Regions from separate parts of the Pseudoalteromonas sp. P1-7a genome, predicted to be linked through region 3. Evidence: predicted binding sites of a transcription regulator. Region 3 holds the regulator's gene; each other region holds the start of a gene.
What was found. The regulator sigma-54, encoded in region 3, starts transcription at its own class of promoters, with help from an activator protein. The targets are predictions, from matches to a motif close to GTTGGCACGNNNNTNGNNT.

Region 1 (5,742 bases), on a different contig from region 3:
TCATACTGGTAAGAAATAGACACCGGAACAATTTTTAACTCTTTAATGTACTCACCAAACTCTTTCTTTTGTTTACGGCCATTCAGTTGCAGCATTTTTAGAAGCGCAGGATCTGTTTGATCAAATCCATCTTTTGCACGGCCTTCTTTTTGGGCAATCCAAATAGAGTTTCCTGCCGCTAACGAGTCATAAATATATGATGATAACTGCGTAAGCGCCTTAAGCATCTCTTTAGGTGCTTTGGCTGAGCGCTTAACGATAAAGCTTTTATTTAAACGCATCAGCTCGGTGATATAGGGTATTTGCAATAAATTATCGCCAATTGCTATGCGCACCGTCTTCATATTGTGCTGATACAACCCCCAGTTCACTAGTGCAGGATCCAGCACTATGTCGCGATGGTTTGATATAAATAAATACGCCTGCTGTGGGTCTAATTTATCTAAACCCGAAAAGGTGACTTTTGAGGTAGTGCGTTTTATAAGTTTATCTAAATACTCTGCAACTTCGTTTTGCACATCTTCAACGCTCGTAAATTTACCCCATTTTTTTCGTAACTGGCTTCTCACCAGTGCGCGAGCAATAAAAGGTATAGCCGATATAAAGCGCGGCAAGTTGTACTTTGCTATTACATCAATAAACGCATTATCGTTAATTAAACGCGCTAGCGAGGCCGCAACTTCGTCGTCGTTGTAAGGTCTTATGTCTGCGTACTTATCTTCTAATTCACTCATTACTGCATCTACAATGTTAAAAAACGGCACGCAAAACGTACCGTTTATATATAATTTTGATTATAACTCAGCCACTCTTAAATAAGAAATAGCCAATTGGTTATGCTTATTTGCGAGCCATTTCAGTTTATGACCACGCAAAAAGAAGTTGGTGCATTGTTTTTTAGTCTTATCAACTTTAATAAGGCTTGCTGACCTTTCATGGGTAAGTAAGTTCAACCTCAAAATAAAAACAGGCCCCAGCGATATAGCCCGCTAAAATATCATGTTATTTATATTTGAGTGGGCAGACCAGCCAATTTAGACTTTTATCAATAGCCTGACTTTTTGTACTAAGCATTTGGTAGTAATAGCATTAACATAAGTGTGTATTCGTAGTACCTTAAACACTCTTGTCATTTTACGGTACGCATTTAGATAGGACACACAATGAAAATCACCATTCTCGATAACGCTACTTTAGCTAAAACCTCGTTAACTTGCATTGAAGAACTAGGTGAGCTAACGACTTACGAACTTACCTCACCTGAGCAAGTTGTTGCTCACAGCCAAGGCGCGGACGTCCTTATTACCAACAAGGTTGTGCTAAATCGCGATACGATAAGCCAACTTAAAACACTTAAGCTTATATGCGTAAGTGCAACAGGCACTAATAATGTTGATTTAAACGCCGCTGAAGAATTTGGTATTGCCGTTACCAACGTAGCAGGCTACTCAACCCCTTCGGTTGTACAGCACACGTTTTCGTTGGTAACTAATTTATTAGGTAATACGCATCGCTATCAACGCGATTGTCAGCAAGGTGCATGGCAAAAAAGCGAAATGTTTTGCAGATTAGACTACAGCTTTAATGATTTACAAGGTAAAACATTTGCCATTATAGGTGGCGGCACGCTGGGTAAAGGTGTAGCCACAGTAGCACAAGCATTTGGCGCAAATGTAGTGGTGGCAGAGCGTAAAGGTGCGCCTTGTAGGAAAGACCGCACACCTTTCGAAGAAGTATTAAAAACCGCTGATATAATTAGCGTGCACTGCCCGCTAACTGATGAGACACGCGATTTAATTTCGTTAGATGAGCTAAAAATGATGAAACCCAGCAGTATTATTATTAATACCGCCCGCGGTGGCATTATAAACGAAGCCGACCTAGTAACAGCGCTTGAGCAAAATTTAATTGCTGGAGCAGGCGTTGATGTACTAACAAAAGAGCCAGCAGAGCTCACCAACCCACTAGCAAATTACACCGGCGAAAACTTGCTGCTTACCCCTCACATAGCCTGGGCAAGCACAGAGTCAATCGTACGCTTAATTAATGAGGTGAGCTTAAACATAGCAGCCTTTACTAACGGTGAATCTCGTAATCGTTTAGTGTAACGTATTTTGGCTATACTATATTTAATTGACCTAAATTAGCCTAATCGTTAAAAAAACTAAAAAGTGGCTGTTTTTACTAATGATTTTTATAATTCATCATTTAAAAATAGTCACAAAATCATAAGCTATTGAATTTTAAATCTTTGTTATATTGGCCTACTACTTGCCTTGAATGAGTAAATAATTAAATTAAAACTCATCAAGGACTATAACAATGAAAAAATCACTTTTAGCTGCAGCACTTATTGCCCCGTTTCTAACCGGTTGTGTTATTGCCGTATCAGATGGCGAAGCAGAAACGCACTGGGCAGGGAATGACTCATCAAGTTGGCAACAGCATCATAAAAAAAACCGCGAAGCAATTGCCGATCTAAAAATGGATAGCAGCTACCAATCTGTTTTAGCACAATTAAAAACGCCAAGCTTTACCGAACTGTTAAAAAAAGACGGTGATGTGTATCAGGTACTTTATTACATGACGCATAGTATTCACTCTGATGGAAAAACAACAAAAGATGAGTGCACACCGTTGGTGTTTAAAAATGATAAACTGGTGGGTATTGGTGAAAGCGCGCTGGGTATGATCACCAAATAACAACGTGCTAGTAAAATATAGTTGCCCCGCTCGGTAATAACATAATGTGTGGGGCCGATTTAAACAAGGCTTTGTGAAAACACAGCCATATTACAAGTTAAGCGCAACCACCTGATCACGACCTGCATCTTTTGCGGCATATAGCCCTAGGTCAGCTTGTTCAAGTAAAGCCTGCTCGGCACTGGCGTTGCCGTTTTCCATACTCGCAATACCAATACTAATTGTAATATGATCTGCATTTAAAGATGCTTTGTGCTCTATATTTAAATTGTTTACCGCTTTTCTTAGCTTTTGTGCAAAGGCTAATGCCTGTTGTTTATTAACATCGGGTAAGACCGCTGCAAACTCTTCCCCCCCGTAACGCGCTATAAAGTCAGTACTACGCTCACATTGCGCTGCTAAGGCTTGCGCAACCTGCTTTAAACACTCATCACCAGCACGATGTCCATAGCAGTCGTTATAGCGTTTAAAGTGATCGATATCCATTAATAAAACAGATAAGCATGAGCCATTACGTTTGCTTCTGCGCCATTCGCGAGAGAGGTTTTCGTCTAAATAACGCCTGTTGGGTATTTCTGTTAAGCCATCAATGGAGGCAAGCATCTCAAGCAAATCATTTTTTTGCTTAATAAGTAATTGATTACGAACTCTCACTTTTACTATAGATGCATTAAAGGGCTTAGTGATGTAATCCATTGCACCTAACTCAAGGCCTTTGGCTTCATCGGTGTGGCTATTATTAGCCGATATAAACACGATAGGGATAGATTGCGTAATAGGGTTTTCTTTAAGCTGCACAAGCACTTCGTAACCATCAATGCCTGGCATTACCACATCTAAAATAATTAAATCGACCTGATTTAATTTAATAAAGGTGAGCGCTTTTTCGCCGCTTTCGACTAAAAATACGTCATGCTCCGTGCCCAGTGTTTTTTCAAGCACAAGCCGATTAAGAGGATCATCATCCACAATCAGTATTTTAGCTTTTTTCGGCATCCCGTCCCCCTAAGGTTTCAATAAATATAATCACTTGTTTTAGCTGTGTGATCAGCTCTTTTAAACTTTGCTGAACAGGCTCGTTAGTTGTTTTAAGATGCGCTTCACATTGTTTTGCACACAGTGAAAGCCTAATAAACCCTAAGTTACCCGCAACCCCTTTTATGCTATGCACTAAGCGTACCACTTCATCCCGCTGGGTATTTTCCTCAATTTGCTGTAATTGGGTGTCACATAACTTTGCAAACTTCCCGACCATAGTTGCCAGTAAAGTTTCATCAAAATTAAACTGGGTAAGCGCAAAGTTTTGGTCGTAAAACTTAGGTTTTGTAAAGTCTACGTCCCTAATTGCATCTATCAAAACCTTAGCTACCACAGGTTTTGTTAAATGCTTATTCATACCACTATTAAGAGAGCGCTCAACATCTGCAGGCTCACAATGTGCTGTTAAAGCAAAAATAGGCAGTTGGCGTGCGTCAAACTGTTGGCGAATTAATTGTGTTGCTTGGCAACCGTCAATATGCGGCATTTGCACATCCATCAAAATTAAATCCGGCTTTAATATTTGTAGCAGCTCTATTGCCTCGGGGGCATTGGTGACTGTAACTACATTAACTTGGGCTTGCTTTAATACACTGCTAATAATGTCTAAGTTAAGTGGGTTATCATCAACCGCCATGATAAGTAAACCCGATATATCTTTTTTTAGCGCTTCATGATTGCTGGCTGATGCAACGTGTTCATCCCCCGCATTCGCGTTTAAGCTCATTAATCGTTGTGCTAACGCTGAGGCTTTAACATGCTGTGCGTTGATTTGGGTAGTACAAGGCAATGCTAATGTGTGCTCATGATTAACGACAACCACAGGGTATGCGTTGGCGCTGAGCGTTTCGTTTATAGATTCAACATTTAATAAATCGTTCAACGTACTTTCATCAATAATCAGTTGCTGGGCGTCAGCAAGCTTTATTGGGTAGCGTATTGCCTCTTCTAAGTGAATAGCAGCCACTTGCGAATAAGCATTAACAACCTCGTTTAGTTGTGCTGTCTCATCGCTCACAACAGCTAATGTATCAGGCATAAATACACTATTTTTAGCCGTATCTACTGCAAGCGATAAAGTAAAGTAAAACTCACAGCCATGGCCTTTATCACTATTAATAGCAATTTCGCCGCCCATCAATGCAACGCCATGCTTTACTATGGCCAAACCAAGCCCTACTCCTTGGTGGATACGTGTAGATGATTCATCCCCTTGAGTAAACGCATCAAACAGTCGCAGTTGGTCTGCTTTGGCAATCCCCACCCCACTGTCTATGACATGAAAAGATATACGCTGCCTATCTAAAGCATCATCTTCTTCAAGTACCAATTTTAAGGTAATACTGCCTTTATTAGTAAACTTAACGGCATTAGTGAGTAAGTTACCTAATATTTGCTGTAAACGGATCGAGTCACCAACGAGCGCGGGAGTTATGAGTGGGTCTACTTCAATATTAAAGCTTAACCCTTTATTTTCACACAGTGGCGCTGTTAAGCTCTCACAAATATCAATCAGTTCAACTAAACAAAAAGGCACCGGTTTAATTTGTGCTTGCGAACTCTCAACACGGGCAAAATCAAGCATCCGGTTTAGCATTAACAATAAGCTTTGCGCCGCGTTTTTAGCTTGCTTAGTTTGTTGCAATTGCTTATTTGTTAATCCCTGTTCCACTATCATATCTAATAGCCCTAACACAGCGTTTAGAGGCGTGCGTATCTCATGGCTTAAGTTAGCGATAAAGCGGCTTTTGGCTATTGTTGCACGCTCTGCATCATGCTTTGCTTTAGTCAGCGCACTGACATCTTGAATATGAATAACGTAATAAGAAGGGTCCCGATTTTCATCCCACACCAACGACACACTTAGCTGCAGCCAATTTGTTAGTTTTCCTTGCGAGAGCGTTAAATGGTAGACCCGCTTTTTATCATCTAATAAATGGCAAAGCGCATTTTTTATTTCTTGCCACTGCGCTTCATCAAATAACATTTTTAGTGGCTCAC
Region 2 (5,742 bases), on a different contig from region 3:
TGCAACAGTTCAGAGCTTGAACGCACCCCTGAACTGGCAATATTTAATAAACTAAACGACATATTACTTCACTCCTTGGGTAAACGCGCTTGTTGCAATATTTTTAAGCTCACTACTATTTAGCACTTTTTTTATTTTGCTCGCGTAATTAGGGTCCGTTGCATAGCCTGCTTTTTGTAGCGAATCTAAAAATTCGTTTGGCTGTGCTGTTTTTTGTAATGCTTCTTCGTAACGTGGGTTTTGCGTTAAAAAATCGACAAAGTCGTTTACGCTTTCTTTTATAGAATCATAAGCTCTAAAACTTGCTTGCTTTTTAACAGGCGTGCCTTGCTCAAATTCAAGCGTTACTTTACTTGCTTTGTCGCCTTCCCAGCTTTTATCTGATTTAATATTAAACAGGTTATTTGAGCTATTACCGTCACTTTTATTAATAATATGCTTGCCCCAACCAGTCTCAAGGGCCGCCTGAGCGACCATCACTGCAGGGTTTAAACCTATTTTTTCGGCCGCTGTTTTGGCATGCTCCCACACTGCACTCACAAATTCTCCAGCATTATTAAATGTCGGTTGCTGTACAGGCTGTGTTGGGGTTTTAGTGTCTGTTGCTTCGCTGCTGAGGGCTAAGTCGTCTTTATTTACTTGCTCAACATTATTCAGTTCTTCGTGGGGTAGTTCAGAGCCTGCGCGTTTATCACTGATAAAGTCGTTGGTTGTTCTTAACACTGAGCCAGGCATAAAGTTTTCAGCCTCTGGAGAGAGCTGCTGCACAATTAAATCAGCCAAGCCTAAAGACCCATTTGATGAAAGCTCAGAAGAGAGCTGCTGATCGTGCATTTCTTCAAAAAACTTTACGCCGCTAGAGTTAAACGGGCTGTCTTCATCTTCAAATGCTTCGTTAGCTTTACGCATGCCTTTTAGAAGCATCTGCGTAAAAATAGCTTCAAATTGTGCCGCTGCTTTTTTTAGCGCCGCTTTAGAGGCATCAGTAGATGCATCACCGCTGTTTAAAGCGTCTTGACGTAAAGTATTAAGATTACTTAAATCAAAAAAGTTTTGCTTATCGAGGTGATTTGTTTCCATCAGCTTTTTGACACAAAAATGAATAATGCTTTAAGAAATGCAAAAATTGAGCCAAAGAAAGGTAAACAGTAAAAAGCTTAAGTACCTTTTGAGTACTTAAGCTTTATTTGGAAGGGTAAACATTCTAAAAAATAATTAAATAACAACAAGCTGTCCGTTAATTGCACCCGCTTCTTTAAGCGCTTCTAAAATAGCCATTAGGTCTCCAGGTGCTGCGCCTACTTCATTTATAGCACGCACTAAGTCATCTAAGCTAACGCCGGGGTTAAAAACAAACGCACGAGAATCATCTTGATTAACGTCAATAATACTTTGCTGTGTAACAACGGTTTCGCCTTCTGCTAAAGGATTAGGCTGCGTTACATTTTGCTGTTCAGCAATTGTGACTGTTAGACCGCCATGGGTTATTGCCGCAGGCTGTAGCTTCACATTTTTGCCAATGACAATCGTTCCCGTACGTGAATTAACAATAATTTTGGCTGAAGTGTCAGCAGGCTTAAACTCTAGGTTTTCAAGCGTTGATAAATAAGACACTCGTTGCGATGCATCACGTGGCGCAATAACGCGTACTGAGGCAGCGTCAATAGCTTGTGCACTATTAGGGCCTACCAAATTGTTAATTGTTGCTTCTAAACGTTTTGCCGTTGTAAAGTCAGGGCGGTTTAAGTTAAAAGTAATGTAGTCGCCTTGCATAAAAGGACTTTTAACTTCGCGCTCAACAGTAGCTCCGTTTGGTACGCGGCCGACGGTTGGGGTATTAATAACCACTTTACTGCCATCAAGCCCTTGTGCACCTAAACCCCCTACTATTAAGCTGCCTTGTGCTATGGCGTATACGTTACCATCAACCCCTTTCAAGAAAGTTTGTAGTAATGTGCCGCCACGTAAACTCCCTGCACTGCCAATAGAAGAAACCGTAATATCAATTGTTTGCCCTGGCTTTCTGAACGGCGGCAGCTCAGCATGAACTGCCACTGCAGCTACATTTTTAATTTTAGGGCTTTGCGTTGAAGGTAAGGTAATTCCAAAACTGTTTAGCATGCCCCTAAAACTTTGTTGCGTGTAAGAGTTTTGCTCCCCTGTGCCAGGTAGCCCCACCACTAAACCATAGCCAACCAATTGGTTGGCACGGACCCCTTCAACCATAGAAACATCTTTTATTCGTTCCGCGCTGGCAGAAAATTGCCAGCCTAGCAGTATGATCAAAATAAACGCTTTAATGTTTTTCATACTACTATCCTTTAAAATGGAAATAACGAGCTACTGAAGAAACGTGTTAACCACCCTGGGCTTTGCGCCTCTTGTGTTTGCCCTTTACCTGAATACTGGATGCGGGCATTCGCAATTCTATTCGACTCAACCGTGTTATCGGCACTTACATCTTGCGGGCGAACTAGCCCTTCGAGCCTAATAAACTCTTCGCCAGTGTTAAGTGTTAGCCATTTTTCACCACGGATAACTAAGTTACCATTGGGTAAAACACGCATAACATTTACAGAAATATCACCCACTAAACTGTTTGACTGATTTGATTTAGAGTCACCGGTAAATGATGAATCACTACCAATACCAAACTGAATACTGTCGCCACCTATATTTACAGGTAAGCCACCTAATCCAATAATGGGGTCCAAACTGGCGTCGGTTTCTTTGTCAGTTTCAGTTTTTGCGGCTTTTGTAGCTTGTGTTGACTCTTCAAGCTTAACGGTAATTATATCGCCTGTTCTAAGCGCTTTTTTATCTGAATACAGGTCATTAAATGTGTTGGTATTAAATAGCGAACCTGTTGCAACAACAGGCTCTGCTACAGGCTCTGGGTACATGGGTGCGTAGTATGGGTCGTCTTGAACCACTTCACTATTTTGCGTAGAAACACAGCCACTTAAAAATAAGGTGCCTGCGGCAAATAAAATAACTTTACGCATAACTATCCCCTTGTGCACGATTATAACTGTTGATTGATGTAGCTCATCATTTCGTCAACGGCTGAGATTACTTTTGAATTCATTTCGTAAACACGTTGTGTTTCGATAAGGTTTACCAGTTCTTCTGTTACATTAACGTTTGATGTTTCAAGCGAGCCCTGAATAATAGTACCCAACCCTTCTACGCCTGGATTACCTTGCACAGGCGCACCACTAACAGCCGTTTCGGTGTAAAGGTTTTGACCAATTGGCTCAAGACCAGATGGATTAATAAAGTCGCTAATTGTTAGCTGACCAATCACCACATTATCGGCTTGCCCTGCAACACGTACAGATACTTCACCATCTTGAGAAACCGTAATTGATTGCGCATCATCCGGTACGTTCATTTCGGGCTGAACAACAAAGCCAGCGCCTGAAGTAACAATGCGGCCGTCTTCATCGGTAGTAAATTGTCCATTACGCGAATAGGCAATATTGCCATCAGGTTGCAACACTTCAAAAAAGCCTTCGCCTGAGATCATCCAATCAAGTGAATTTTCAGTGGTGAGCATATTGCCCTGCGTAAACTCTTTTTGGTTAGCAACCACTTTTGCACCGGCACCAAGCATTAGGCCAGATGGTAACTCAGTATCTTGTGATGATCGCCCGCCAGGTTGGTTGATGTTTTGATACAGTAAATCTTCAAAAATAGCGCGGCTCTTTTTGTAACCTACGGTACTGGCATTCGCCAAATTATTTGAAATAACTGAAATATCAGTTTGTTGAGCGTCTAGCCCTGTTTTACTTATCCACAATGCAGGATTCATAAGTATGCCCTCATTTTAAAGTTAAACTATGCGCATCAACTGTTCTTGACGTTCGTCAATCTCTTCAGCTGTTTTCATTAGTTTTACTTGTAACTCAAATTGACGTTGGTGGTTGATCATATCGACCATTTCGTGAACTGGATTAACGTTAGACATTTCCAGTGCACCACTTAATACTTTTACATTTTCAGAGGTATCAACGGTTTGCCCAGGTACTGGTCTAAATAAACCATCGTTACCTTTTTCAAGCTGCCTGCTGTTTCCTTCAACAACACGTAGCGTGTCTACTTCTTCTAAAAAATTGGCTGGTGCGCCTTGCGGGCGAACCTGAATGGCGCCATCTGCACTAAAGCTTATTTTTTCAATAGGGACAGGTAGAATTACGGGGCCACCTTCGCCAATAACTTGACGACCATGGCTCGTTACTAACATGCCTTGTGCAGTAATGTTCAGCGTACCAACTTTAGTGTAGGCTTCATTCCCTGACTCATCTTGAACAGCGAGCCAGGCGTTATCGCTCATGGCAATGTCTAAATCTCGCCCTGTTTCTATTATGCCGCCAGAGGTCATGTTAGAACCAGGTCGCTCTTGCATAGAAAACACTCGGGTCGGCAAGCCCTCGCCAAATGCTTGCATAGAACGCGCTTGCGCGAAGTCAGCTTTAAAACCTGTGGTATTTGCGTTTGCCAAATTATTGGCTTTAAGTGCAAGCCCCTGTAGGCTTTGCTTAGCGCCAGAGGCCGCAATGTAGACCATTTTGTCCATAACATCGACTCACATAAAAAATCTCTGAGTTGATAAATGCAAAATAGGTGCCAGATTAAATTTGACGCAATATAAGGAAGGTATTGAACGGTTCAGCTAGGCTATTTTTGTGGTATTAGGTATAAAAAAGGCTGCAAAAATGCAGCCTTAAAATCTTAACCAAAAATAGTGTTAACTTATCGAATCTGCAAAATACTTTGCTGAATTGTTGAGTTAACTTCAAGCGCTCGAGAGTTTGCTTGGTAGTTACGTTGAGCGGTAATCAAATCAACTAATTCGTTTGTTAAGTTGGTATTTGATTGCTCAAGTGCAGATGAATTAATACTACCAAAAGTACCCGAACCTGCTTCACCGGCTACCGGCTCGCCAGAGTCAATACTTTGCTTCCAGCTGGTATCGCCTACTTGCGATAAACCTTGTGAGTTTGGAAAGCGTACCATAGCCACTTGCCCTAAGTAGGTTGAATCACCATTACTGTACGAGGCCACAATTTTGCCGTCTGTGCCAATATCAATACCCGCTAAACGACCGACTGTAGAGCCATCTTGGTCAAGGGCTTTTACTTCAAAACCACTTGAGTACTGAGTGGGAATACGTCCTGCTGTGTTATTTTCATCGCGCCAATTTAACTCAATACCCGTGCTTGGAAATGTCGCGCCGTTATCAAGCATTGACGATAAACCAGTGCCTGCACCTGCCGGCAAATTAATTTCGTCAAATGTTGTGGCGTTAGTATTTGCTATACCGTTGGTTGTCGCAGGTAAACCACTAGAGTCGAAGCCAAGTGTAGCAATCGGTGTATAAGGTGTAGTAGTTTGCTCTGCACCTGATGTACCATCTACAACTTTCCCATCTAAGGTTGCGTATACCTCCCAGCTGTTATCAGTACCACCCGAGGCGGCATCCTCTTCTTTTACAAAAAAGTATTGCAGAATATGTGGTTCACCTAATGAGTCATAAACTGTTGTAGACGTTGACGAGTTATACGTACCATTTGATGTAGGGTCAAAAGCAAGGCCTGTAGCATCTGCTGTTGCATCTAAATTAAATGACAAAAATACGTTTTCTGTAGCGCGAGGCGAACCAGATGAATCAGGAATTTGAATTGGGTTAGTTGTACTTAGACTTACCGATGTGGTGTCCCCACTTGATGCATCAACCGG
Region 3 (5,742 bases):
AGTTGCGGTTATTACGGGGCGTCATTCAAAAATAGTGCAAGCTCGCATGAGCAGCTTAACCGTACAGCATATTTATCAAGGCCAAGAAGACAAACTTATTGCTTATCAAGAACTCAAAAACACTTTAAAGTTAACTGATGAACAAATAGCCTATATTGGCGATGATGGACCTGACATGCCCGTCATGGAGCGCGTTGGTTTTGCCGTCGCAGTAAACGATGCGCACCCGCTAATTAAACGCTTATCGCATTACACTACACAAATGCCTGGTGGCTTTGGTGCAGTGAGAGAGCTCACAGATTTACTCATGCTCGAAAACGGTATAGCACTTACTACACAAGGTACCAGTTCATGAATGCAGCACGCGTTATACTCAGTGTGTTATTCATCGGCTGTATGGTTTGGCTTTGGTACCCTTATTTTACGCAAAGCAATGTAGCACCAGAGCAAGAACCAGAAGTCATTGCAAAGCCTGATTACACCGCTATAGAGCTTAAGCAAACAACCTATGACGAGCAAGGTAAAATAAGCCATAAAGTTACCGCGGCTAAAATGGAGCTGTACCAACAACTTGGTTTTACATTTTTTGAAAAGCCTATTTTTACTTTATATAACGAAACACAAACATGGCGAATAAACGCTGACGAAGCAACGCTTTACGAAGATAAACAACTTATTTTAGAAGGCAACGTGGTTGCCAAAAATTTAGTTGATAACGCCATGATAGATAACATCAATGCCGACAACATCGAAGTCGACATTAAAGCGCTAACAATGCGCTCTGAGCAGCCAGTGGTTGTCACTGGGCCAAATTTAAAGATTGTCGGTAAAGGCCTTGAAGCCGATTTAAAAACCGAAGTAATAAAACTAATTAACCATACGCGAACAATATATTATGACCAATAAACTCACTAAAATACTTATTATCCCATCGCTGATGCTGGCATTTAGCGCTTCTGCTGCTGAGCCTGCTGCTCAACCGCCAGCAAACCAAATTTCTATTAGTGCAGACCGTCAAGAAGGTCAACTTAAAGAAAACGTAGGTATTTTTGAAAAAAACGTCGAAATTGTGCATGGGAACCGCAAAATTACAGCCGACCGACTCGAAGTACATAAACGTGAAGACCTAGGGGATAACAAACAACTGCTTATTGCCACTGGCAGCCCTGCCTACTTCGAAGAAAAACAAGACGATGGTACCGTAATGAGTGCCAGTGCAAACGAAGTACGTTACGACGTAGCAAAGCGCTTTTTAACACTTGTTGGGGATGCCGAAGTCGCGCAAGCCGGTCAAAAAATTAATGCTAAAAGTATTACCTACGATATGCAGCAGCAGCTTATTAGCGCAGAAAAAGACGAAAACTCAACGGATCGTGTCCACACAATTTTAGTGCCTGTTGAAGCAAATATTAAAGAAAAAACAGGTAACGAAGGTCAACCATGAGCACCTTAAAAGCAGAACTATTAGCAAAAAGCTATAAAGGCCGCCAAGTTGTAAAAAATGTAGGCCTTGAGGTAGAAGCCGGCAGCATAGTGGGCTTATTAGGCCCTAATGGCGCAGGTAAAACCACCACCTTTTACATGATTGTAGGGTTAGTACCTAGCGACAAAGGTAAAATATCTATTGATGATAACGACATCACGTTATTACCTATGCACAGTCGTGCTCGCTTAGGCATTGGCTATTTGCCGCAAGAGTCATCTATATTTAGAAAGCTAACAGTTTATCAAAATTTAATGGCTATTTTAGAAACGCGCAAAGAGCTAAATAAAGCCGCGCGAGAAGAAACGCTTAACAACTTACTTGATGAATTTAGCATTCAACATATACGTGATAGCCAAGGTATGGCGCTTTCTGGTGGTGAACGCCGCCGTGTAGAGATAGCCAGAGCACTCGCAGCGAACCCTAAATTTATTTTGTTGGATGAGCCTTTTGCTGGTGTTGATCCGATTTCAGTGTTAGATATAAAGAAAATAATAGAACATCTTAAAAATCGTGGCATTGGCGTATTAATTACCGATCACAATGTAAGAGAAACCCTTGATGTTTGTGAAAAAGCCTACATTGTTTCTCATGGGGAGCTAATTGCATCTGGCACCCCAGAACACGTATTAAATGACAAAACTGTACGCGATGTTTATTTAGGCGAGCAATTTAGGCTGTAACATTTAAGCCACACCTACAAGCATCTGCTAATATTAATTATAACAACATAAAAGGATTGTTAGAGATACATGAGGCAATCATTACAGCTGCGCATGGGCCAGCAACTTACAATGACTCCACAATTGCAACAAGCGATTCGCTTGCTGCAGCTCAGTACATTGGATCTCCAGCAAGAAATACAAGAAGCACTGGATAGCAACCCGCTATTAGAAGTAGAAGAGCAAGATTACACGGAAGAGTCGGCTGGAAAAAATGAACAAAAAGCAGATACGGATGATGTAACCGTAAGCGCATCGGCTGATGATACAACCAGTGAATACGAGCAAGACAGTGGTGAAGCTTTAAATAAAGACACCGTTAGCGATGATATGGCGATGGATGTAACTTGGGATGAGTACATGAGTGCAGCCCCTGCGGCATCTTCAGGCCCAATGCCAGAAGATGAGTCTATTTATCAGGGCGCCTCTACTGAAACGCTACATGAGTACTTAATGTGGCAACTTCAGCTTACTCCTTTTAGCCCCACTGATGAAGCTATTGCTATAGCCATTGTAGAAGCTGTAGATGACTCGGGTATTTTAACGCTAAGTTGTGAAGAAATTTTAGAAAGCTTTAACCAAGAAAACGATGACGACGTTGAGGTTGAACTGGATGAAATAGAAGCCGTTTTAAAACGTATTCAATTATTCGACCCTGTAGGTATAGCCGCGCGAAGCTTACAGGAGTGCTTGTGTATTCAGCTTAATCAGTTTGATAAAGACACCCCTTTTATAGAACAAACTAAAATGATCTTAACCGATCACATTGATCTATTAGCGGCACGCGACTATCGTACATTAATGAAAAAGACTAAGCTTAAAGAAGACGAGCTTAAAGAGGTCATGACTCTTATACATACCCTCAACCCAAAACCTGCAGATACAATAGTAAGGGAAGAGTCTGAGTATGTCATACCGGATGTATCAGTTAAAAAAATTAAGGGCCGTTGGGTGGTAGAGCTAAACCCAGATAGCATGCCAAAAATACGCGTAAATAGTCAGTATGCGGCCATGTCACGTACCGTAAAATCTAGTGGAGATAGCCAGTTTATTCGCTCTCATCTGCAAGAAGCTAAATGGTTTATAAAAAGTCTTGAAAGCAGAAACGACACGCTGCTAAAAGTAACAAACTGTATTGTAAAACAGCAACAAGCGTTTTTTGAACATGGCCCCGAAGCCATGAAACCAATGGTTTTAAACGATGTTGCTGAAATGGTAGAAATGCACGAATCAACAATTTCGCGTGTTACTACGCAAAAATATATGCATACGCCACGTGGTATTTTTGAGCTTAAATATTTTTTCTCAAGCCACGTAAGCACTGAAAACGGCGGCGAATGTTCGTCAACCGCAATACGTGCCTTAATTAAAAAGCTAATTGCCGCGGAAAACTCAGCCAAACCATTGAGTGATAGTAAAATTGCGGATATATTGGCAGAGCAAGGAATTAAAGTAGCTAGACGCACAATAGCAAAATACCGTGAATCGCTAGCTATTCCACCGTCAAATCAGAGAAAGAGTTTGATATAAGACGTAAAAAACAAAGAGGAAATGCTTATGCAACTAAACCTAACTGGTCGTCACGTAGAAGTAACTGATTCACTTAGAGACTATGTAAATAATAAATTTGCAAAGCTAGAAAGGCACTCAGATCATATTAGCAATGTGCATGTCATTCTCGATGTAGAAAAACTCAACCAAAAAGCAGAAGCGACTATTCATGTAAGCGGCGCAGATTTATTTGCCTCAACAGAGCACCAAGATATGTATGCTGCTATAGACTCGTTGATTGACAAGCTCGATCGTCAAGTCATAAAACATAAAGAGAAGCTTGCTAGACACTAATATTATGAAATTAAGTACATTAGTATGCCAGGACTGCAGCAAAGCTGCGGTCCTTTTTAGTAGTAAAAAAAGAATTTTAGAATTTATCAGTGAGCTGGCTCATGAAAAGCTCCCTTACTTACCGCAACAGGATATTCTTAATGCGCTAGCTAGCAGAGAAAAACTAGGTAGTACGGGTATTGGCCGCGGTATCGCAATTCCGCATGGCAGAATGGGTGGCGTAGAAGAACCGCTTGCGTTAGTACTCGTTAGTGACAAGCCTGTAAACTTTGATGCTATTGATAACTGTCCTGTTGATATTTTTGTTGCACTCATCGTACCAGATGGCGATAACCAGCAGCACCTAAAGACTCTAGCAACCATAGCTGATAAACTGAGCAATAAAGAATTTTGCAAACAGCTGCGAAACGCTAAAACCGATGCAGAACTGTATCAAGTAATTGTTGATCAATCGTAGTAAATACTAAGGGCTATAAATGGAGTTAATAATCATAAGCGGCCGTTCCGGTTCAGGTAAATCGGTTGCTTTACGTGTGGTTGAAGATTTAGGCTATTATTGCGTAGATAATATCCCGGTCAACCTGCTGCCCTCTTTAGTACGTAGTGTTTCAGATAACTATGACAAAATAGCTGTTAGTATCGATGTTCGTAATATCCCCAAAGAACAAGACGAGTTTAACGATATTCTCGAGTACCTACCTGACTTTGCTAAACCCACTCTGTTTTATTTAGACAGTGATGATCAAACACTCATAAAACGTTTTTCAGAAACACGCAGATTACACCCTTTATCCATCGATTCATTGCCGCTCGACTTAGCAATAAAAAAAGAAAAAGAGCTGCTTGATGTACTTGTAACCCGCGCAGACTTTATGCTTGATACGACTGATTTAAGTGTTCACCAATTGGCTGAGTCAATTCGCGAAAAAATACTCGGAAAAAAAGATAAACAACTAATTGTAACGTTTGAATCGTTTGGTTTTAAACACGGCATACCTAAAGAAGCTGATTATGTATTTGATGCTCGCTTTTTGCCAAATCCGCATTGGGAGCCTGAACTTAAACCGCTTACAGGTCTTGATCAACCTGTAAAAGACTTTTTGGCAAACCACAGCATAGTGCAAAAATTTACTTGGCAAATTCAAACATTTGTACAAACTTGGTTACCACACTTAGAGCGCAATAACCGCAGCTACCTGACTATTGCAATAGGTTGTACGGGTGGACAACACCGCTCGGTTTATTTAGCCCAAACTATAGGTGAGAGCTTTGCAATGACACATCCAAATGTAAAAATTAGGCACCGTGAGCAAGAAAAGTAACCTTAAAATAATAACCTGTTCAGTTTAGGTATAGTAATTTATGCGTTGTGAAGACACGTTTTTAATAAAAAATAAATTAGGCTTACACGCCAGAGCGGCAACGGTCCTTGCGCAATTAGCTGTGCAATTTGATGCTAAAATTACCTTACATCAAGATGATAAAGAAGCCGCTGGTGATAGCGTATTAGCCTTAATGCTACTCGAAAGTAGTAAAGGCAAAGAAGTTAAAGTTGTATGTGAAGGCCCAGACTCAGAAAAGGCTTTGCATGCGGTCGGACAATTAATCGCACAGCGATTTAACGAACAAGAATAAACGTTTAATTACCAAGCTTACTCATACATTTTTGCTTTATACCCTGATTTGTGTAGC
Region 4 (5,742 bases), on a different contig from region 3:
TTTATCAATACGCACAGGGTCACACATAAATGAATCACCGGTACAAATTAAGCCTACTAAGGTTTTTACTTCGCTGATTTGGGCAATGGTCTGCTCGGCAGCTTCAACAAGTTTTGGGTGTGCGGCAAAGCCTGCAGGCATTTGTGGAACTTGGCCAATTTCGTAGCCAAAAGCAGTTACATCTACATCGTGATGACGTACTTCTGAAGAAATAACAACATCGCCAACACTTAGTGAGGGATCAAAGCCACCGGCAGAGCCTGTGTTAATAACACAATCAGGATTAAAGTTATCAATTAATAACGTGGTTGCAATAGTTGATGCGACTTTACCAATACCCGATTGCACAAGCGTTACTGTGTTACCAGCCAATTCGCCTGTGTAAAAAGTAAACCCTGCTTTAGTTAGCACTTGTGGGTTTTGCATTGCTTCACGTAAAATTTTAACTTCTGGCTCCATTGCGCCAATAATACCGACATTCATAGTGTTTGATTCCTGAGTTTGAATACGTAGATTATACGTGAAGTTAGCAATAAAAAACAAAAAAGCGAGCTGTTTTACGGCTCGCTTTAAATACTTTTAGGAGAGTATTTAATTCTATTTTAAATTTCGGCTAAGGCAGTGGTTTGCGCTTTAGCCTGAGAAGGTGACAATACCGCAGGTTTGCTGACGCGATTACGAGTTGGGCGAGCCGATTGCACGGCAGGTTTGCCTATTTTAAACATAATTGCATCGCGCACCTCAGAAGGCCGGTAGCCTGATTTTACTTTCATACGAATATGTGGAATGCCTGCTGACTCTAGAGCACCGTTTACAAACCAGTCGCGCTGAGCTTTGTGGCCATCTTTGTTGGCATTATTAACTAAATCGACTGCAGCCACTATCGTCATTTTTTCTTTATCGACCAGCACAAAATCGAGTTGTTTATTTTTAGCTTTAGCTAAGGCTGCACGTTTTGATTTAGCAGATAGCCCTTGCTTACAGTCGATGACATCGATAAGTTTGACGCGGCTTACAATTTTATATTGATCGCCTACCGCACGCTCTAAAAGATTTAAAAATGCCCCCTCAACCTGTGTAAACACGGTTTGTTTGCGGGTAAAAGGATACGGGTTTCCGCCATCATCATTAAATTTTGACGCAACCACGGAGGCCCCAACCACTAATACTAAAATTGATAATAAAGCGAATTCCATACGGTAACTCCATAACAACAAATTGACACTGCTCAAACAAAGCAATTTACGTGCCTAAAAATTTGGTGTTATGCGTTAATTACCGTATGTATTTAGTATTAATACAGCGCTGATATTAGGCTTTGTAGCCGCCTTCAATACCTTTGACGGCAATAGCAACCGCATCATGCGCATGAAGTGATTCATAGTGATTAATTTGCAGCCAGTAATCACTATAATTATTATGCTCAAGTACCGCTTTAATTTTCCGAGCAGCGTCTTCACAAAACATTAAATTTTGACCGTTAAGGCGGGCAAACTCTTGCTCATCTTCGCGTTTTACTGCCGCTTGTACAGGTGTTTTTAGCTCAGCTTCTAATGTATCAATTAAATTGACTACATCAAATTCACTAATCGTGTTATTTAGCTTTACTTTAACGTTGGCAATCGAACGCTGTGAGTGAGGCGTTGCCACAATACCCTGCGTTGTGCCTAGCCATGCTAAAACGTCTTTTTGATTCAATGTTTCTTGGTTAAATTTTTCGCTAAACGCATTTTGAATGAGTTGGCGAGCAAGTGCTGCAGAGCACGGGCAAGTAGATGAATAAGTTACATCAACGCTTAGCTCAAAATTAATTACGCTATTTTCAATGGTACTGGTTAGGGTAATTGGGTAGCTTTTCCAACCTGCTTTACCACTTAATAACGACTTACGACGCAGTGGTAACTCAAATTTAAATTCTATTTGGGCTTTGTCACTTAACCCTTTATGGCTGGTAATAAAAGTATCGAGTGCTTGAGCTAAAGTGTGTGGGTTAACTTGTTGCTCTGTTGAGAGTAAATCAAGCGCCAAAAATAGACGCGACATATGAATGCCTTTAGCGTCTTCTTTATGCAAATTAACAAAGGCACGCGCTTTTGCATTAACGGTAACGGGTGCTAAATCTTTCGATTCAAAAATAAATGGCAGTTCTATTTCGCCCATACCAACCCAGTCTAACTTACCTGTTTGTAAGGCGGGAGCCGTATCAGCTATATCGGGCATATTGGTTTGCATGTGCGCTACTCGTTATTGGTCATAATAAAGCGCAGCATTTTACACTAAATAATTTATTGCTGAAATGATGAGTTTAACGAGTAGGCAAAAGTAAACATGAAAATTTTCTGTTTTTGTCGCACAACATGAATATAGCTAATAGAAAAATGCTAAAATCTGCTGCAAAATGCGTTTGACTATTAATAGGCACTTTTTATTTATGCCTAGTAACGAGATACACTGACCTATGACCGATTCTTCTTTGAGCCCTTGGGCTCGAGTACTTTCTAGTTTAATAACTCGCTTTGGTGAGTTAAAAACCGCGGCAATGTGCTACGCGCTTTTATTAGGCGTGTCGCTTATATTGTCGAGTATGTTTTATTATGTGGCACTCGGTGAGGTTAATTTAGTTGATATTTTAGCAGTGGTATTTTTTACTGCGGTTGTATCTCCTTTTATGATCAGTATTTTACTCAACTCGATTAGACAATTAGATGCCTCATATGCTTATTTAGACAGCGCCACCAAACAAGAAAAACTATTAAACCAAACATTAAAAGATAATATTAACCGCCTTAATATTGAAATAGATGAGCGAAAAATGGCGTTTCATGCCAAGCATCGCGCTATTGAAGAGCTACGCCGTGAAATCGCGGAGCGTAAAAAAACTCAACAAGAACTTGCTCAACAAGGCATGCTTCTTCGCTCTATTGTCGACTCCTCCCCTGATTTATTTTATTACCGAGATAACAATGGTGTGTTTGCCGGCTGTAATAAAATGTTTGAAGAGGTTATGGGCAAAACCAGCGCTGAATTAATTGGTAAAACCGTAGAGCAGATTTTTCCAAGCTACTTTTTAGCAGAAGTACTCAGAACGGATAAGAAAGTAGAACAAACGCATCAAGCGCTGACAATTGATGTTGAATACATGGTAAATGGTGAAAACCGTTGGTTTGAGCTGCGTAAATTACCCTTTATAAACGATCAAGGGGACTACATAGGTTTATTGGCGTTCGGGCGTGATATAACTAGCCGTAAAGAAGCAGCACAAGCGCTTGAAACAGCCTATAAAGATAAAGGTAAGTTTATAGCAACGCTTAGCCATGAGCTGCGCACGCCATTAAATGGCATTGTAGGTTTAACCCGCATGCTGCTTGATACAGAGCTTAATAAGCAGCAACGCAGTTGGTGTAATACGGTGTTTTCGAGCGCTGAAACCTTAGGTAATATTTTTAACGATATTATAGATTTAGATAAAATAGACCGAGAGCAGTTAGATATAGCAACCGACTCTATTAACGTTTCAGACTTTATTAACGATGTAGTGAACTTTGCAGGTTTAATTGCTGAACAAAAAGAGCTTGAATTTTCAATTGAGCGAAATGGCACATTAGATGTTTATGCACTCCTAGACCCAACGCGTTTACGCCAAGTGGTATGGAACTTAATTAATAATGCCGTTAAGTTTACCCAGCATGGCGAGGTAAAACTCACATGTAGCCGAGAAGAGCGTAACGATGGACCGTGGCTTGAACTTAAAATATCAGACACAGGGCAGGGGATCCCAGAGGATCAACTCTCGCGCATATTTGATATGTACTACAAAGCCCCAGATTTAAGCGGTAAAAACGCGATTGGCTCAGGCATTGGTTTAGCCGTAACCAAAGCGTTGGTCAGTGCAATGAAAGGCACTATTTCGGTAACCAGTACAGAAGGTGAAGGCAGCTGCTTTACAGTACACATACCGCTTAGCTTATGTGTAGCGCCTACCGAACAAAGCTATGCAGGTAGAGGTTTATATATTTTACTTGTAGAGGATGTGCCATTAAATGCTGAAATTGCGACTAACCTGTTAGAGCAGCGCGGCCATGAAGTGATTTGGGCCGAAACAGGTGAAGATGCACTCTCGTTTGTAGAAACCGAAGACGAGCTAGATTTAGTACTACTTGATATGCAACTGCCCGATATAAATGGTGATGAGGTGGCAAGACAAATACGTGCCGATAGCCATTTTGATAAACTACCTATCGTTGCGCTTACAGCGAATGTACGTAGCGCCGAAGAAGACTTAGAAGGTATTTCGGTGCAAGGGGCGCTTGCTAAACCCATTAATACAATAAAGCTTGATAAAATGCTGGCTGATTTGTTTGATATTCAACAAAGTGAATCAGACAAACCGCTGCTAACGGTAAGTAAAGAAGCGCTTGAGGGCATTAATGCAGGTGTGCTTGATGTTGAAACCATTGAAGACTTTGTAAACTCTATGGGGCTTGAAGTATTTAAGCGCAGCAGTGGTTTGTTTGAAAAACTAAACCCGCAATATCAGCAAGAGCTGCAAAGCGCGTTAAATGAAAACGACAGGGAAGAGTACAAATCGGTGGCGCATAAGCTTAAAGGCGCTGCGGGCTCTGTAGGATTAAACGACGTACAGTTACATGCTAAAAAGATGGAACACGGTGCGCTTGATGAATCAGATGAAGTACTAAAAGAATGGTTAGATACATTGGCAGATAAAATAAATGAAGGACAAATTGCCCTTCATTCGTTTTTACAATTATTAGAGTAAGTGGTTTACTCTAATTAAGCGTCGATTTTACCAATAAAGCGGTAACCTTCACCATGGATGGTGCTGATTAGCTCAGAAGTAGAATTATCACTTTCGAAGTGCTTACGAATACGACGAATCGTTACATCTACTGTACGGTCATTAGCGCGAAGCTCACGGCCAGTCATATGCTTAATAAGTTGCTCACGGCTAAAAATACGCCCTGGAGAATCAAGCATTAAACGTAGCGCTCTGTATTCACCTTTAGGTAAACGCTTAGCATCACCATTTGGTGACGTTAAACAACGGCTGTTTTCGTCTAGTTCCCAACCGTTAAATGTAATTACACCGTTGGTTTCTAGCACTGACTCTTCGCCGCCTAGCGCTGTACGGGTAATTAAGTTGCGAGCGCGTATAGTCAATTCACGAGGGTTAAAAGGTTTAGTGATGTAATCATCAGCACCAATTTCTAAACCTAAAATACGGTCTACATCGTTATCACGGCCGGTTAAGAAGATTAAACCGACTTTGCGTTTTTGGCGTAATTCACGTGCTAAAATTAGCCCGTTTTTACCCGGTAGGTTGATGTCCATAACTACAAGATTGACGTCATCATTATTTGTAAGCTTGTCATGCATATCATCGCCATCAATGGCTTCAATAACTTTGTAACCTTCAGCTTCAAATAAACTCACGAGGTTTAGTCGAGTTACGTCTTCATCCTCTACGATTAGAATGACTGGCGTTTGCATTATTAATTAACCTTTTTGGAATATTTTATTTACAAAAAATCGAATTTTAACTAAATAATTCGATTACTAGAGATTATAGGATTATACCCAAATGTTAACAAGAAAAAACAAGTTGGATAAAAATAAAACAGTAGGGGTGTTCCAAACTAACCAAAAGGCATTGTGCAAAAACTACTGTTTAATGATATATAACGGATGCAGCTTTTTGAATTATGAAAACGAAGCCATTTCCTT

Region 1: a site for sigma-54 is predicted at 2,259-2,277, ahead of AN389_RS13070 (DUF3192 domain-containing protein). Genes of this name have one in related genera too.
Region 2: a site for sigma-54 is predicted at 1,118-1,136, ahead of flgJ (flagellar assembly peptidoglycan hydrolase FlgJ). Genes of this name have one in related genera too.
Region 4: a site for sigma-54 is predicted at 1,236-1,254, ahead of AN389_RS17235 (DUF2726 domain-containing protein). Genes of this name have one in related genera too.

Annotation. Positions count from the first base shown of each region.
Region 1 covers NZ_LKDU01000021.1:6,993-12,734, forward strand. Annotated here, with positions in the region: gene AN389_RS13060 (1-acyl-sn-glycerol-3-phosphate acyltransferase) at 1-734, opposite strand, end outside; gene AN389_RS13065 (D-2-hydroxyacid dehydrogenase) at 1,164-2,108, shown strand; gene AN389_RS13070 (DUF3192 domain-containing protein) at 2,323-2,703, shown strand; gene AN389_RS13075 (diguanylate cyclase) at 2,794-3,699, opposite strand; gene AN389_RS13080 (PAS domain-containing hybrid sensor histidine kinase/response regulator) at 3,683-5,742, opposite strand, start outside.
Region 2 covers NZ_LKDU01000014.1:11,904-17,645, reverse strand. Annotated here, with positions in the region: gene flgK (flagellar hook-associated protein FlgK) at 1-62, opposite strand, end outside; gene flgJ (flagellar assembly peptidoglycan hydrolase FlgJ) at 64-1,080, opposite strand; gene AN389_RS10515 (flagellar basal body P-ring protein FlgI) at 1,216-2,310, opposite strand; gene flgH (flagellar basal body L-ring protein FlgH) at 2,322-3,005, opposite strand; gene flgG (flagellar basal-body rod protein FlgG) at 3,026-3,814, opposite strand; gene AN389_RS10500 (flagellar basal body rod protein FlgF) at 3,836-4,579, opposite strand; gene flgE (flagellar hook protein FlgE) at 4,756-5,742, opposite strand, start outside.
Region 3 covers NZ_LKDU01000005.1:85,837-91,578, forward strand. Annotated here, with positions in the region: gene kdsC (3-deoxy-manno-octulosonate-8-phosphatase KdsC) at 1-355, shown strand, start outside; gene lptC (LPS export ABC transporter periplasmic protein LptC) at 352-906, shown strand; gene lptA (lipopolysaccharide transport periplasmic protein LptA) at 896-1,444, shown strand; gene lptB (LPS export ABC transporter ATP-binding protein) at 1,441-2,166, shown strand; gene AN389_RS05705 (RNA polymerase factor sigma-54) at 2,236-3,735, shown strand; gene hpf (ribosome hibernation promoting factor) at 3,763-4,050, shown strand; gene AN389_RS05715 (PTS sugar transporter subunit IIA) at 4,055-4,507, shown strand; gene rapZ (RNase adapter RapZ) at 4,527-5,372, shown strand; gene AN389_RS05725 (HPr family phosphocarrier protein) at 5,413-5,685, shown strand.
Region 4 covers NZ_LKDU01000036.1:8,590-14,331, reverse strand. Annotated here, with positions in the region: gene mtnN (5'-methylthioadenosine/S-adenosylhomocysteine nucleosidase) at 1-483, opposite strand, end outside; gene AN389_RS17235 (DUF2726 domain-containing protein) at 603-1,196, opposite strand; gene folE2 (GTP cyclohydrolase FolE2) at 1,312-2,232, opposite strand; gene arcB (aerobic respiration two-component sensor histidine kinase ArcB) at 2,459-4,777, shown strand; gene arcA (two-component system response regulator ArcA) at 4,792-5,508, opposite strand.